Regions from separate parts of the Pseudobacter ginsenosidimutans genome, predicted to be linked through region 3. Evidence: riboswitches for the same ligand, from Rfam matches in the RefSeq annotation. Region 3 holds a riboswitch; each other region holds the start of a gene.
The links. A riboswitch is a leader RNA that binds a small molecule or an ion and turns the genes downstream of it on or off. The one in region 3 is predicted to bind S-adenosylmethionine.
Positions count from the first base shown of each region.

Region 1: it holds a riboswitch for S-adenosylmethionine, as region 3 does, so the genes downstream of both, FSB84_RS12870 (RteC domain-containing protein) here and FSB84_RS01470 (trans-sulfuration enzyme family protein) in region 3, are expected to answer to the same signal.
Region 2: it holds a riboswitch for S-adenosylmethionine, as region 3 does, so the genes downstream of both, FSB84_RS28225 (SusC/RagA family TonB-linked outer membrane protein) here and FSB84_RS01470 (trans-sulfuration enzyme family protein) in region 3, are expected to answer to the same signal.

Region 1 covers NZ_CP042431.1:3,160,751-3,164,963, forward strand. Annotated here, with positions in the region: gene ilvC (ketol-acid reductoisomerase) at 1-168, shown strand, start outside; gene ilvA (threonine ammonia-lyase IlvA) at 452-1,708, shown strand; SAM riboswitch class I at 1,822-1,966, shown strand; gene FSB84_RS12870 (RteC domain-containing protein) at 2,288-2,863, shown strand; gene FSB84_RS12875 (RNA polymerase sigma-70 factor) at 2,999-3,559, shown strand; gene FSB84_RS12880 (FecR domain-containing protein) at 3,572-4,213, shown strand, end outside.
Region 2 covers NZ_CP042431.1:7,224,767-7,228,979, reverse strand. Annotated here, with positions in the region: gene FSB84_RS28225 (SusC/RagA family TonB-linked outer membrane protein) at 1-2,155, opposite strand, end outside; SAM riboswitch class I at 2,465-2,571, opposite strand; gene FSB84_RS28220 (hypothetical protein) at 2,787-3,224, opposite strand; gene FSB84_RS28215 (hypothetical protein) at 3,269-3,748, opposite strand; gene lpdA (dihydrolipoyl dehydrogenase) at 3,965-4,213, opposite strand, start outside.
Region 3 covers NZ_CP042431.1:369,502-373,714, reverse strand. Annotated here, with positions in the region: gene FSB84_RS01480 (homoserine dehydrogenase) at 1-75, opposite strand, end outside; gene queF (preQ(1) synthase) at 115-555, opposite strand; gene FSB84_RS01470 (trans-sulfuration enzyme family protein) at 568-1,755, opposite strand; SAM riboswitch class I at 2,003-2,123, opposite strand; gene FSB84_RS01465 (porin family protein) at 2,225-2,866, opposite strand; gene FSB84_RS01460 (OmpA family protein) at 2,998-3,675, opposite strand; gene uvrA (excinuclease ABC subunit UvrA) at 4,027-4,213, shown strand, end outside.

The sequences.
Region 1 (4,213 bases), 2.8 Mb from region 3:
GCAGCCCGTTCTATCAGCAGCAACAGCCAGGTTGATTATCGTGAGAAACTGGAAGCAGAACTGAAAGAGCTCCGCGAAAGCGAACTGTGGCAAGCCGGTAAAACAGTGCGCAGTCTGCGTCCTGAAAACCAGGCGGCGCAACCTGCAAAAGCAGTAGCGGCCAATTAAGATTTTTTGCAAGGGTTATGCGGCGGCTGCCTGTGGCCAGCCTGCGGAATGGGGGGCTTCAGACCCCGGACCAACGGAACTGTTCACGGCAGTTGTCCGCCCCGCCCCTGCAATGATTGATGTAGTTTCGGAGAGCAGTCGCTCGCGTCCCCGCGAGTGACATTTATTGGCTCGCCTCTGGCGGGCACCGTGTCGCCGGAGGCGACAAAATAGTTGTCACTCGCGGGGACGCGAGCGACTGCACCCAAAAATGGCGGGCAGGCGCCTGAACCTGCAACAAAACATGAGCACTACTACAAACCTGATGGCGGCCCTCGAATTCCACAAAGCGGCTATGCGCCTGCGCAAAGTGGTGAACAGAACGCCCCTTCAGTATTCGCATAATCTAAGCCGTAAGTACGGGGCCCAGGTATATCTCAAGCGTGAGGATCTGCAGGTGGTGCGCTCCTACAAACTGCGCGGCGCCTACAATATGATGAGCAGCCTTGAACCGGGGGAAATGTCCAAAGGCGTGGTATGCGCAAGCGCCGGTAACCATGCACAGGGATTTGCTTTCTCCTGTAAAAGACTCAACGTGAAAGGTGTGGTGTTCATGCCCATCATTACACCCAATCAGAAGGTTTCACAAACCAAGATGTTCGGGGAAGATAATATCGAGATCAGGCTCGTTGGCGATACCTTCGACGATTGCGCTGCAGCAGCACGCGCATTCACTGAAGCCAATGGCATGACCTTCATCCCGCCATTTGATGATCTGCGCATCATTGAAGGACAGGGAACCGTAGGGCTGGAGATCCTGGAAGACCAGAGCGAAGTGGATTTCCTCTTTGTGCCCGTTGGCGGCGGCGGCCTCAGCGCCGGTGTTGGGTCTTACTTCAAAACCTATTCACCCAAAACAAAGATCATTGGCCTGGAGCCGGAAGGTGCACCCAGCATGAAACAGGCGCTGGAAGCAGGTCACCCGGTAACGCTTGATAATATCGAAAGATTTGTAGACGGCGCTGCCGTGAAAAGAGTAGGGGAGATCACCTTCGAACTATGCCGGGAAGTGCTCAGCGAAATGCACCTGGTGCCGGAAGGAAAAGTTTGTTCCACTATTCTCAAACTTTATAACGAAGATGCGATTGTGGTAGAGCCCGCAGGAGCACTCAGCATTGCTGCGCTGGACGACTATGCTGCACAGATCAAAGGGAAGACCGTGGTTTGCGTAGTGAGTGGCAGCAACAATGATATCGACCGCATGCAGGAGATCAAGGAACGCAGCCTTCAGTACGAAGGACTGAAACATTATTTCCTCATCCGGTTTGCCCAAAGGCCCGGCGCGCTGAAAGAATTTGTGAATCATGTACTGGGACAAGAAGACGATATCACCAGGTTTGAATATTATCAGAAACACAATAAGGAAACCGGACCTGCTTTGGTTGGGATCGAGCTCCGGAAGCGGGAAGATTATGATGCATTGCTGAAGAACATGCAGCAATACCAGATCAATTACACTGAGCTGAACAAAGACGATACGCTCTTCGGATATCTGGTGTAACAGGTTCTCTGGATAAAGGCAGGATTTAGTGTTGTAATAACACAATAAAAAAATTTTCGGGAAGTATATGAATCCACGAGATTCATGTATATATTTGCCACGTTCTAAGGAATAACTTATCAAGAAAGGCAGAGGGAAACGGGCCCGATGACGCCTTGACAACCTTCCAACAGAGCAGACATAGTGCATCGTCGTTTGTATAACTGTTGGAAAAGGTGCCAATTCCTACCCCCTGCCATGATGGGGGAAAGATAAGTCAGAGTATAGCTTTGAATGGTGAATATGCCTGTATGGGCATTCCTATATAATTGAAGCTCGTCTGACTATATATCAGATGAGCTTTTTTGTTTGCGCCTCCTCTGAAACCCAGTACCGGGCGCTTACATGTACGTTTGTTTAATAGTAGATTTTCTCATGTGACCGTTTGGTCTAACCAGGGATTGTTTTTACTTTCCCTGCTTTTTTTTAGAACCGCATTCACGTAGGGACAGTTGTAACAGGTTATTACACTTTGGTCAGGGTAATACGATGTTTCAAAGCGAAACAAAGGGCAAGTACTTTGCTTTAACTGTCTGAGCTATGAGAGAACAATATCGTCAACTGTATGAAAAAATGCTGGTTGAGATGGAAGACTGCGGTAAACGGTATGCCACTGAGAAAGAACAGATCGAATGCTGCTTTCAAACTTGCGAACGTAACTGGAATGCCTTACTGCAACTGCTGGATCATCGCCAGTTCCGCACCATCAATGATGAGATCTGGTTCTTCAAAACAGTGAAGCCGGCCTTTACCGGAATGCTGGAATACTTTGCACTGGTGTATAAAGCTGCGTTGTTCCACCCGGAATCAGGCAGCGATGTACAGGAGATCAGTAATTTCTGGAGAAAAGAGCTACGCCACGCCGAAAAATTCCTCGAAGAGAACGAACAATTCTATCACTATTACAAGACGGGCAGAACTGAAATGGACGAAGTTTATTTTGTCCGTACAGTCCATCCGCAAGATCCCTCTGTGCCCGTTGCATACAGAAGTCATCACGGGACCATCTCCTTTCACAACAACTCTTCCCACGACGGCCTGTTCGCCGCCATCCAGGCCCGCGACAAATACCTCAGCTACGTAAAACGAAAAATTCAAACGGTTGAATCACAGTAAGTTTGATGTTGTGCCGCTATTTTTTTAGTTAAACCTGCATACTGCCATAGGGGTAAGCCATTTTCCGGTTGTCATATTAATAAAGGTCAATTGGGCGAAGCAGTTATCTTTGGCGCCAGATTTCAAAATCTACGAATGGCAGTATCGGAAGCAGGGAGTACACACTTGCTGGGCACAGCATTTGAGAATGTTTTTAAAAGTCATTTTAAGAGCCTTCACTCCTATGCATATACGATAGTTAAAGATGATATGGTTGCTGAAGAGATGGTCCAGAACGTATTCTGCAAGATCTGGGAAAAGAAAGGACATCTCGAGATTGAAACTTCGCTCACCGCTTATCTGTACAGGGCCGTTTACAACGAAAGCCTGAATCACATCAAACATCAGAAAGTAAGATTGGCCTATCAGGCGCATGCCTCTTATCAAATGAAAGAGCAGACTGATTCTGCTTCAAAAAAAGTATTGTTGAGCGACCTTGAACAAAAGTTGCGGAAAGCCATGAGCGAGCTTCCGGAACAATGCCGCACCATTTTCCAGATGAGCCGTTTTGAAGAACTCAAATACCAGGAGATTGCCGACCGGCTGGGCATCTCCATCAAAACCGTAGAAAACCAGATGGGGAAGGCACTCAAATTGCTGCGAAGCAAATTGATAGACTTCCTGCCACTGTTATTGATAATCCTGACCAACCTCTAAAACGAAAACTGATTGAATGCCGAATTTTACAATATAAGTGATGACCTGCTGGTGAAATACCTGTTGGGTGAGGCGTCTGCCGGTGAACGGAAAGAGGTGGAGCAATGGATCGATGCCAACCCTGACCATCAGCGTTATTATGAGCAGTTCAAATTCATCTGGGACGAAAGCCAGGAACTGGCAGCCAAAAGTTCCGTGAATGAGAACGATGCCTGGAAAAGATTCCAGCAGCGGATCAGTGGCGAAGAAACCCGCCCCGTAATGACCGTGGTGGAACCCGCACGCACAAAATGGTACGATACGCGCATAGCCGCCGCCGTTATCATGCTGGTGGGAGTGGCCGCCCTGCTCTTTTTTATTCTTGTGCCATTCAAGTCCAATAAACAAGTAGTGCTGGCCACGCAAACCCAGTCAAAGGCCGAAACACTGCCCGATGGTTCGGTTGTTACCCTCAATAAGAATTCCACCATCTCCTATGCAGATGCTTTCAGGGGAAAGGACAGATCTGTGAAACTCAATGGCGAAGCCTTCTTTCAGGTGAAAGCAGATAAAGCGAAACCATTCATCGTTACCATCAATGATGTTACCATTACTGTTCTGGGTACTTCCTTCAATGTAAAAAGCAATAAAGGGAAAACGGAAGTGGTGGTGGAA
Region 2 (4,213 bases), 940 kb from region 3:
GGTTGAGTACCAGGTTGCTTTCCCAGCGAAGGTCGGGTGTGGGGAGCCTCGATGTGATGATACCGCCATTACCGAGATTGTTCTTGATGGCGTAAAGTGCCAGGTAGTTGTAATAACCTGTGAGCGCGTCGTTACCGGAAGCGCCATAGCTGGCTTTGAGCGTGAGCGAGCTGAGCCAGTTCACGGATTTGAGGAATTCTTCTTCAGACAATCTCCAGCTTGCACCGGCAGACCAGAAAGTACCCCAGCGGGAATCGGGAGAAAAGCGGCTGCTGCCATCGCGGCGGATCGATGCGGTAGCAAAATATTTTCCGAGATAATTGTATTGGCCCTGCCCGAAGAAACTGAGTTTCGCATATTCATCAGAGTTACCAGTGAAATCATTCAGCTGTGAAGCAGCGTTTGGTTCATAGAGGTCGGCCAGCGTGAATTTCTGACGGCTGCCGCTGAGGTCGCCGGTATTGAGCTGGTAGAATTCCTGGCCGGCCAGCAGGTTGAGGTGGTGGCCCGACTGGAAGTCCAGATCATAAGTAATGATATTGTTGAACGTATAGCTGAGGAAGCGGCTATTGCTTTTGCTCACAGAGCCTCCGATGCCTGCATCCTCACCCACCAGGGGATTGGTATAGAAATGCGAATTGGCGTTGATATAATCCAGGTTGAAGCTGGTCTTTACTTTCAGGTTGGCGAGGATGGCTGCTTCCAGGAAGGTCCTGGCAGAAATGTTCTCGCGCGTGTACCTTGATTTATTCAATGGTTGTGATCCGATCAGGTTGTAACGTGGCAATGCGCCATTGGGCCTGTAAGTGCCGTAATCGAATTGTTGCTGACCTTTTGCATCCAGCTTGTAGCTGCCATCAGGATTGCGCTGGTAGATGGGGTAGAAGCTGGGGATGGTCCTGCCAAACAATACCACGTTGGCCTGACGGCTGTCTGCAGAAACCGGATAGTCCTGCGAAGTGGAGCTACCATTCAGGTTCAATCCAACCTTCAGCCATTTCTTAGCCTGGATGGTGAGATTGCTTCTGAAATTATAGCGTTTGAAACCGGAGCCGAGAAAGGCGCCTTCATTATTCGTATATCCGGTACCGATATAGTAAGTGGTCTTGTCCGATCCCCCGCTTACATTCACCTGTGCCTGTGTGTATTTGGCTGGTTGAAGCATGGCGTCTTCCCAATCGTCGTTCCAGAGTGGCGTTGCGCCTGCCACGATCTTGCCGTTCAATCCAACAGGAGTTGGATAGTTTGCGCCATAAGGATTGATAGCGAGTTCTGATACAAGATTGTTGGTTGCTGTTTGAGCAGCCTGTTCTGCGCTTTGTCCGTTGGTGATGGCTTTATTGCGCAGCGCTTCCCAGAAATATTCAAAGTACTGATTGGTGCCGATCTTGTCGTAGTCCTTAACGGCGCGGCTGCTCCATCCCTGGTTGAGGGTGGCGTTCACGGCAATGTCCTCACCTTTCTTTCCCTGTTTGGTGGTGATGATGATCACGCCATTGGCGGCGCGGGATCCGTAGAGGTTGGCTGCAGCGGCATCTTTCAGGATATTGACCGATGCAATATCCGCCGGATCAATTGCATTGATGTCTCCATCATACGGAGCGCCATCGATCACGAAGAGGGGAGCGCTGCTGGCATTGATAGAGCCCACACCGCGGATGCGGATAGCAGAGTTATTTCCTGGTTGACCATTTGCGGAAGTGGTTTGAATGCCCGGCGCCAGTCCCTGCAATGCATTGGTGAGGTTGGGCGTAAGGCGGTTATTGATCTTGTCTGATCCGATAACACTTACTGCGCCGGGATAGCCGGAGCGTTTTACAGTTGTGTAGGCAACGGCTACCACTTCTTCGAGTGTGGAATTGGATGCCTTCAGCAGGATGGTGATATTGTTATCTGATTTCGCATCCACTTCAATGGTTTCCCTTCCTACAAAGGAGATGGAAAGCACTGCTTTTCCGTCGGGCAGTTCCAATTTGAATTTTCCCTGTTGATCTGTAGTGGTGATAAGGGATGATCTGTTCACTGTGATAGTGGCCCCTTCGAGGGGTTGCTTGCTTTCGGCAGTCAGCACAACACCCTGCAGGGTTCTTTTTTGTGCGTATAGCCCGATGCTGATGAGCAATGTCAGCAGAAGGGTTACATTTTTCTTAAGCATAACTTATTTATATTAATAGTAGACATGAAATTCCCGTTCCGGTGCAATGTCCGGTTTATGGCAAAACATCGGTTGTACAGGACAGTTAGTCCCGTTTCAGTTTCTTACTTTGTGTTCAAGTTGTGATGGGTGGTAGTATCTACCGCATACAGCAGCAACAACAACTAAGTTGCATGCGGTTATGTGAAGTGCATAAAAGTGGCAGAGTGGACAATACAGTTTTCATTTCAATGTGACTTTTATTTAGACAACAATCTACCAGAAAGTGATGCAACGGAAGTAAAACAGATTTGCAGGAAGTTTTCAACTACCTCATCTTTCTCCTGATCAGGAGCAGGAATTAGCACCTTATACCTGGTTGGTACAGGTTGCCAAGACGTCTCAGGGCCCTTCCCTCGGTCTATTCTGGATAAGTTGTTGTGAAAGAACTGATGTTTGAGGGTGCAAATATAAAATGCAATTGTTAGTCCACCAAAAAAGTAGGGTAATGATTGCCGAAAAGATATTTGAATGGTCATATTCAAGGAATAACTGTTCAGGAAAAATGGTTGGAGTGAAATTGTTTGTCGCTTTCGAGTCCTCACAGTGTCTTTTGCAATGAGACCTGCTCGGCATGGGGCCCCTGATCTTTCTATCTCTTTGCAATCATTCTCATTGCATCTTCAAAGAAAACGATCACATCCCGCTTCTTTCCATTGACAAACACTTTGAAAGTGCTTCCATTTTTCCTGGTTACAAGTAAATACGGGCAATAGGTGGAAGGTACATTCGTGATACTGTCTATCGATTTGATATCTTCATAAAAGGCATACTCGATCTGAGTTTTGCTGCTATCATGTTCGTCTATCCAATACTTCGCGATCCGTTTCTCCGTGAAGAAATTCCCTGCATTCTTAAACTTGTAATTGGAGTAGAATTTTATGATCTGTTCATTCTTATCCAGCAGACCAAGTTTCTTAATATAGCTTGTTTCCTGGCCAGGCATCTCTTTGCCGGATTTGATCTTGTTGCAGGCAATCAGGCAGATGATAGCCATTGCTGCAATAATGGAAAAGCGCTTGTTGATCATGGTTATAGGCTTATCAGGGTTCGGTCTGTTTGGATTTGATCATGCTATTTCATCCTGTTCAGGTATTCTTCCATCTTTTCACGATTCGCATTTGTTTTTTTAAGGTTCAGTAAGAGATCACATTCGTAGTTTTGAGTGTCTTCATTCCATGCGGCTTCACCTATGAAAGCGCCTCTTTCAACTGTTTCTCCTTTTTTCAATTGTACATCTTTCAGATCGCTCACTACCCAAAAAGTGGTGGAGTCGGTTTTAAACATTACGGCATATGTTCCTTCTATCTCGAAAGTGGTGATCACTGTTGCCTTACCGGGGCAGTACACATTTGCCGACTGCGATTGCAAACCGATCCCGATCATTTTCGGTTCACGACATCCGTTAGGGTTTACAATTGCTGGTCTTTCCACTGCGTTCACCAGAAAATATCTGATGCTGTCTGCTGTTGGGTTGGGGGACGATTGCGCCATTCCAACCGGAGTTGTCAGTGCAAGGATAAAGCTAGCCCCCAATGCTTTTAAGATGCTCATTTGCTGAAGGTTGCTTTCGGTTTTAAAATATGAAATATCGGGCAGACACGCAAGTGCCGCTCCGTACCTGCTTTTCGAATAACGGCAGGATAGCGTGATCAGTATGCGTGAAAGAATCATAAACCAGCCTTTCAGACAGATTTAACAGTTGGCCGGCCTGTACGCAAAAAAAAGCCGCTCCCATCGGGAACGGCTTCAATATGCTGTATAAAACGATTAGAGGTGGATAGCTTCGCCATACGCCACTTCGATAGCGTCTTTCACACTTTCGCTGATGGTGGGGTGTGGGTGGATGCTGTTCAGCACTTCATGGTAGGTGGTTTCCAGTTTGCGGCCTACCACTGTTTCGATGATCATCTCCGTTACATTGTAACCGATCATATGAGTACCGAGCCATTCGCCGTATTTGGCGTCGAAGATCACTTTTACGAAACCTTCGGTATGGCCTGCTGCAGAAGCTTTACC
Region 3 (4,213 bases):
CAGCACTTTGTAAAGTCCTTCGCCCACTACGCCAAAACCGAATAAGCCGATCGTCAATTGTTTGTGTGCGTCCATCGTTGATGATTATATATTGAGTGTTTTATTAGATACAGATTACATGGTTACTTCCCATTCGTCTTCAATGAGTTTCCAGTCATTGAAGGCTTCTTTTCCGCCGCGGATCTTCCAGTCTGAGTCGATAGTCAGCTTGGAGCTGATGCCGCCTCTGGGATTGCAGATCATTACGAGCCGCATTCGCGCTGGTTCGTAAGCTGCCTGGAGATCATCATAAATGATATTGATCAGTCGCTCGTAGGAGGCAACGATGTTTCGCAGCTGGAAGATGTATTGTTTGAGTGATTTCAGTTCTATCACTTTTTTTCCGGGATAGAAGGTGAGGTAGATCACTGCAAAGTCCGGTTGCTCTTTTACACCGAGGAAGGTGAATTCGGGGATTTTGATCTTGATCTCGTACGCCTGGTCTGTAGGGTTCGGGATGCCTTTCAAAATGGTCCGGTCGATGTCTTTGTACGTTTTGATTATTTCCTGGCTCATAATATTTGAAACTTAACAGGCTGCTACTTGATGAGTATTTGATTTTTCGAGTTTGGCAGCGCTGGTATTGAATGCTTGATCGAGATCGCTGATCAGGTCCTGAACATCTTCGAGTCCGAGACTGAGTCTGATGAGGCTGTCTGAAACACCCGCCGCCTGGCGCTTTTCAGCGGGGATGGATTTATGCGTCATGCTGGCCGGATGGCTCACAAGGCTCTTGATGCCGCCGAGGCTTTCGGCCAGCTTGAATAATTTAGTGGATGTAACCAGTGCAGTGGCTGCATCGAGATGGTCCTGCTTCAGTGAGAAGCTTACGATACCGCCAAAACCTTTAGATTGCTTTTTAGCTGTTGCGTGATTGGGATGTGATGCGAGGCCGGGATAATACACTTTGTCAACTGCAGGATGCTGCTCCAGGTATTTTGCAATTGCGAGTGCGCTTTCACTGTGCTGGCGGATGCGGAGGTGTAATGTTTCGATGCCGCGGATCACCAGCCAGCTGTCGAATGGCCCGAGGATATTACCGGTTGCATTCTGATAGAATTTGATGCGTGCGCCGAGCTCGGGATCCTTGGTTACTACCAGTCCGGCGATCAGATCGCTATGGCCTCCGAGATATTTTGTGGCAGAGTGTACAACAATATCGGCTCCGAGCAACAGCGGTTGTTGCAGGGCGGGAGTAGCGAAAGTATTGTCAACACAAAGCCAGGCATTGCTTGCTTTGGCGATCTTCGCAATGGCTTCGATGTCTGAGATCTTCAAAGTGGGATTGGTAGGTGTTTCCAGCCAGATCAGTTTTGTTTTTGGTGTGATGGCATCCAGTACTTTGGCGGGATCGGATGTGTCAACAAAATTGATCTTGATACCGAATTGTTCATACACCTGTGTGAAGAGGCGGTAGGCGCCGCCATAGATATCATCTACAGCAACGATCTCGTCTCCTGTTTTGAGAAGTTTGGCAACGGCGTCGATGGCTGCGAGACCTGATGCGAATGCGAGGCCGGTTGCGCCGCCTTCGAGCTGCGCGATCAGTGATTCCAGTGTGGCGCGTGTGGGATTACCGCTGCGCGCATAGTCGTACCCTTTATTCACACCCGGTGCATCCTGCACGAAGGTGGAAGTCTGATAGATGGGCACGGATACAGCTCCGGTCAATGGATCAACGGGGATGCTGTGAATGAGTTGTGTTGTCGCTTGCATGATAAACAGTTTTTGTGATGAGTGCTTTTGTTGTTGTGTTTTTTCAGTCAGCACCATCGTTGATGATTGTTGAATAAACAGTGTTCTGCGACAGCCATTATCAAGAGTGGAGAACGATCGGAGAGCGTTGATTTGCGGAGATACCGGAGCTGGCAAGCGTGCCGGTAGGGGCAAAAAAAAACTCTTCCGATAGTCAGGAAGAGCTTTTCAATATGTTTTGAGGTCGTATTGTTTGAAGCTATTATCTGACTTATCAGTCCGTTGTTAAACGGTGGTATTGGCACCTTTTTCTTTCCGGCATTGCTGTCGTAAAGAATAGGTTGTCAAGGCTTCATCGGGCCATTTCCCTCTGCCTTTCTTGATAAGAGATGTAAAAAGAACTGGTGCAAAGATAATGAGCAAATCGAAATAAACAAAAAAACCTGGAGACCGAAGTCTCCAGGTTGTTATTACGGCGGAATGAGACCGATTAGAATCTGTAGCCTACAGATACACCAAATGAAGTATTTTTCATTTTGGTGTCATCCAGCTTTTCGCCCTGGAATTTTGGGGACAGGTTTGCCATACCCAACTGAGCGTTCAACTGAACTGAGAATTTGTTGGTAAATTCATAACCAAACAAAAGGTTTCCACCGAAGTCGAGACGTTTCATTGAATACAAATATTCATTCTCATTCTCAACATCATTGGTGAATTCAATATCCATGTCATCTCCATCTCCTTTGAATTTACCGCCTACAGCGATTCCAAGATAGGGGCCTACACCAAGGAGAAGCCTGCCTGTTCCAACTTCTGGTTTATACAGGAAGTTCACAGGAACTTCAGCATAGGAGATGTTGATTTTTCCATCGCCTTCGTCTGCTTTCGCTCCTTTTGTGCTGAACAGAACACCTGGCTGAATGAAGAATTCATCTGCAAGAGGAATTTCAGCGTTCACACCTACGTGGAAACCAGCTTTCATTTTGAGATCTAGATCATTTCCTCCAATCTCGCCATTCAAGTTAGTGAAGTTCACACCTGCACGAACACCGAAAGTGGTTTTGTTCTGTGCGGTTGCTGCACCTGCCATCAGAGCTAAAACTGCGCTAAGAGCCAAAAATTTCCTTTTCATTTTTTGGTTTTTTTATTTAAGAATTGAAATTAGGGCTGGATTATAAATAAGTAATTGATCTCGGATGCCCTGTTTAATTTCAATTTTCCCATGTTAATAAGCACAATATGCAAAAACGTATAATATGCTAATTAATTGTTCGATTCTTTCTTGGCATCAGATTTCATTTTCTCGTTGGCTGTGATCAGGAAGTTCACGCGACGGTTTTGTGCGCGGCCTTCGTCTGTGTCATTGGTAGCCACGGGAGCTGATTCACCATAACCTTTGGTAGTTACACGGCCTGAAGCAACACCATTCCTGGTGAGGTAACCGGCCACTGAAGTTGCCCTTCTCTGGGAAAGCTGCATGTTGTACTCATCGGTACCTCTTGAATCAGTATGCCCCTGAACCTCGATATTGGTATCAGGATACTCTTTCAGGATCTGAACCAGTTTGTTCAGGCTGTTCTCTGTTGCAGGAGTGAGGTCTGCCTTGTCGAAACCGAACAATACGGCATTCTTGTCTGCAAACTCAACAACGATACCTTCGCCAACACGCTCAACGGTAGCACCTGGTACTTCGTTCTTGATCTCAGCAGCCTGTTTGTCCATTTTCTTACCGATCACAGTACCGGTTACACCACCTACTGCAGCACCAATGATAGCGCCCAGTGCCGCATTACCTGCCACTTTACCGATGATGGCACCTGCCGCGGCGCCACCTGCCGTTCCGATCACTGCTCCTTTTTGAGTTTTGTTCATGCTGCTGCAGCCAGCTAATAAAACTGATGCTGCCATAAGTCCTGTCAGGGTGTTTTTAAGTAATTTCATAGTCTTTTTTTTTAATGTAATCAAGGTAACTTTCTAATGAACTGAGTGTTCGCTAATTATCAGAGCGGGCTTTATGATGCTGCAAAACTCATCAAAATTAGTTACAATCCGAAAATCAGAATATCCACCTGATCTTGAAAACTCATCCTTGCGCTTTCAATTTTTGTACCACATTCCCATTTTGTCACCTATCTCATTGAACCTGAATGCTAAAAAGTAGTAAGACTTCTACAACTTTTCCGCCCGCCTTTTGTTCTTATCTTTGATGTTTTCCCGGTTGGGACTGCAATTTGTGTATATATCTCACTAAAACCTCATCCCGGAAAAAATTTAAATACAGCCTCTGCAATTATGGCAAATGTGAAAGTAAACAAGGCAGTGTCAGGTGAAAACGGACAAAATAACGGAACCACACAGCAGGAAATGATCGATGTCTTTGGAGCCCGGGTACACAATCTCAAGAATATCGACATCAGTATTCCAAAAAATAAATTAGTGGTGATCACAGGTATCTCCGGCAGCGGAAAATCATCCCTCG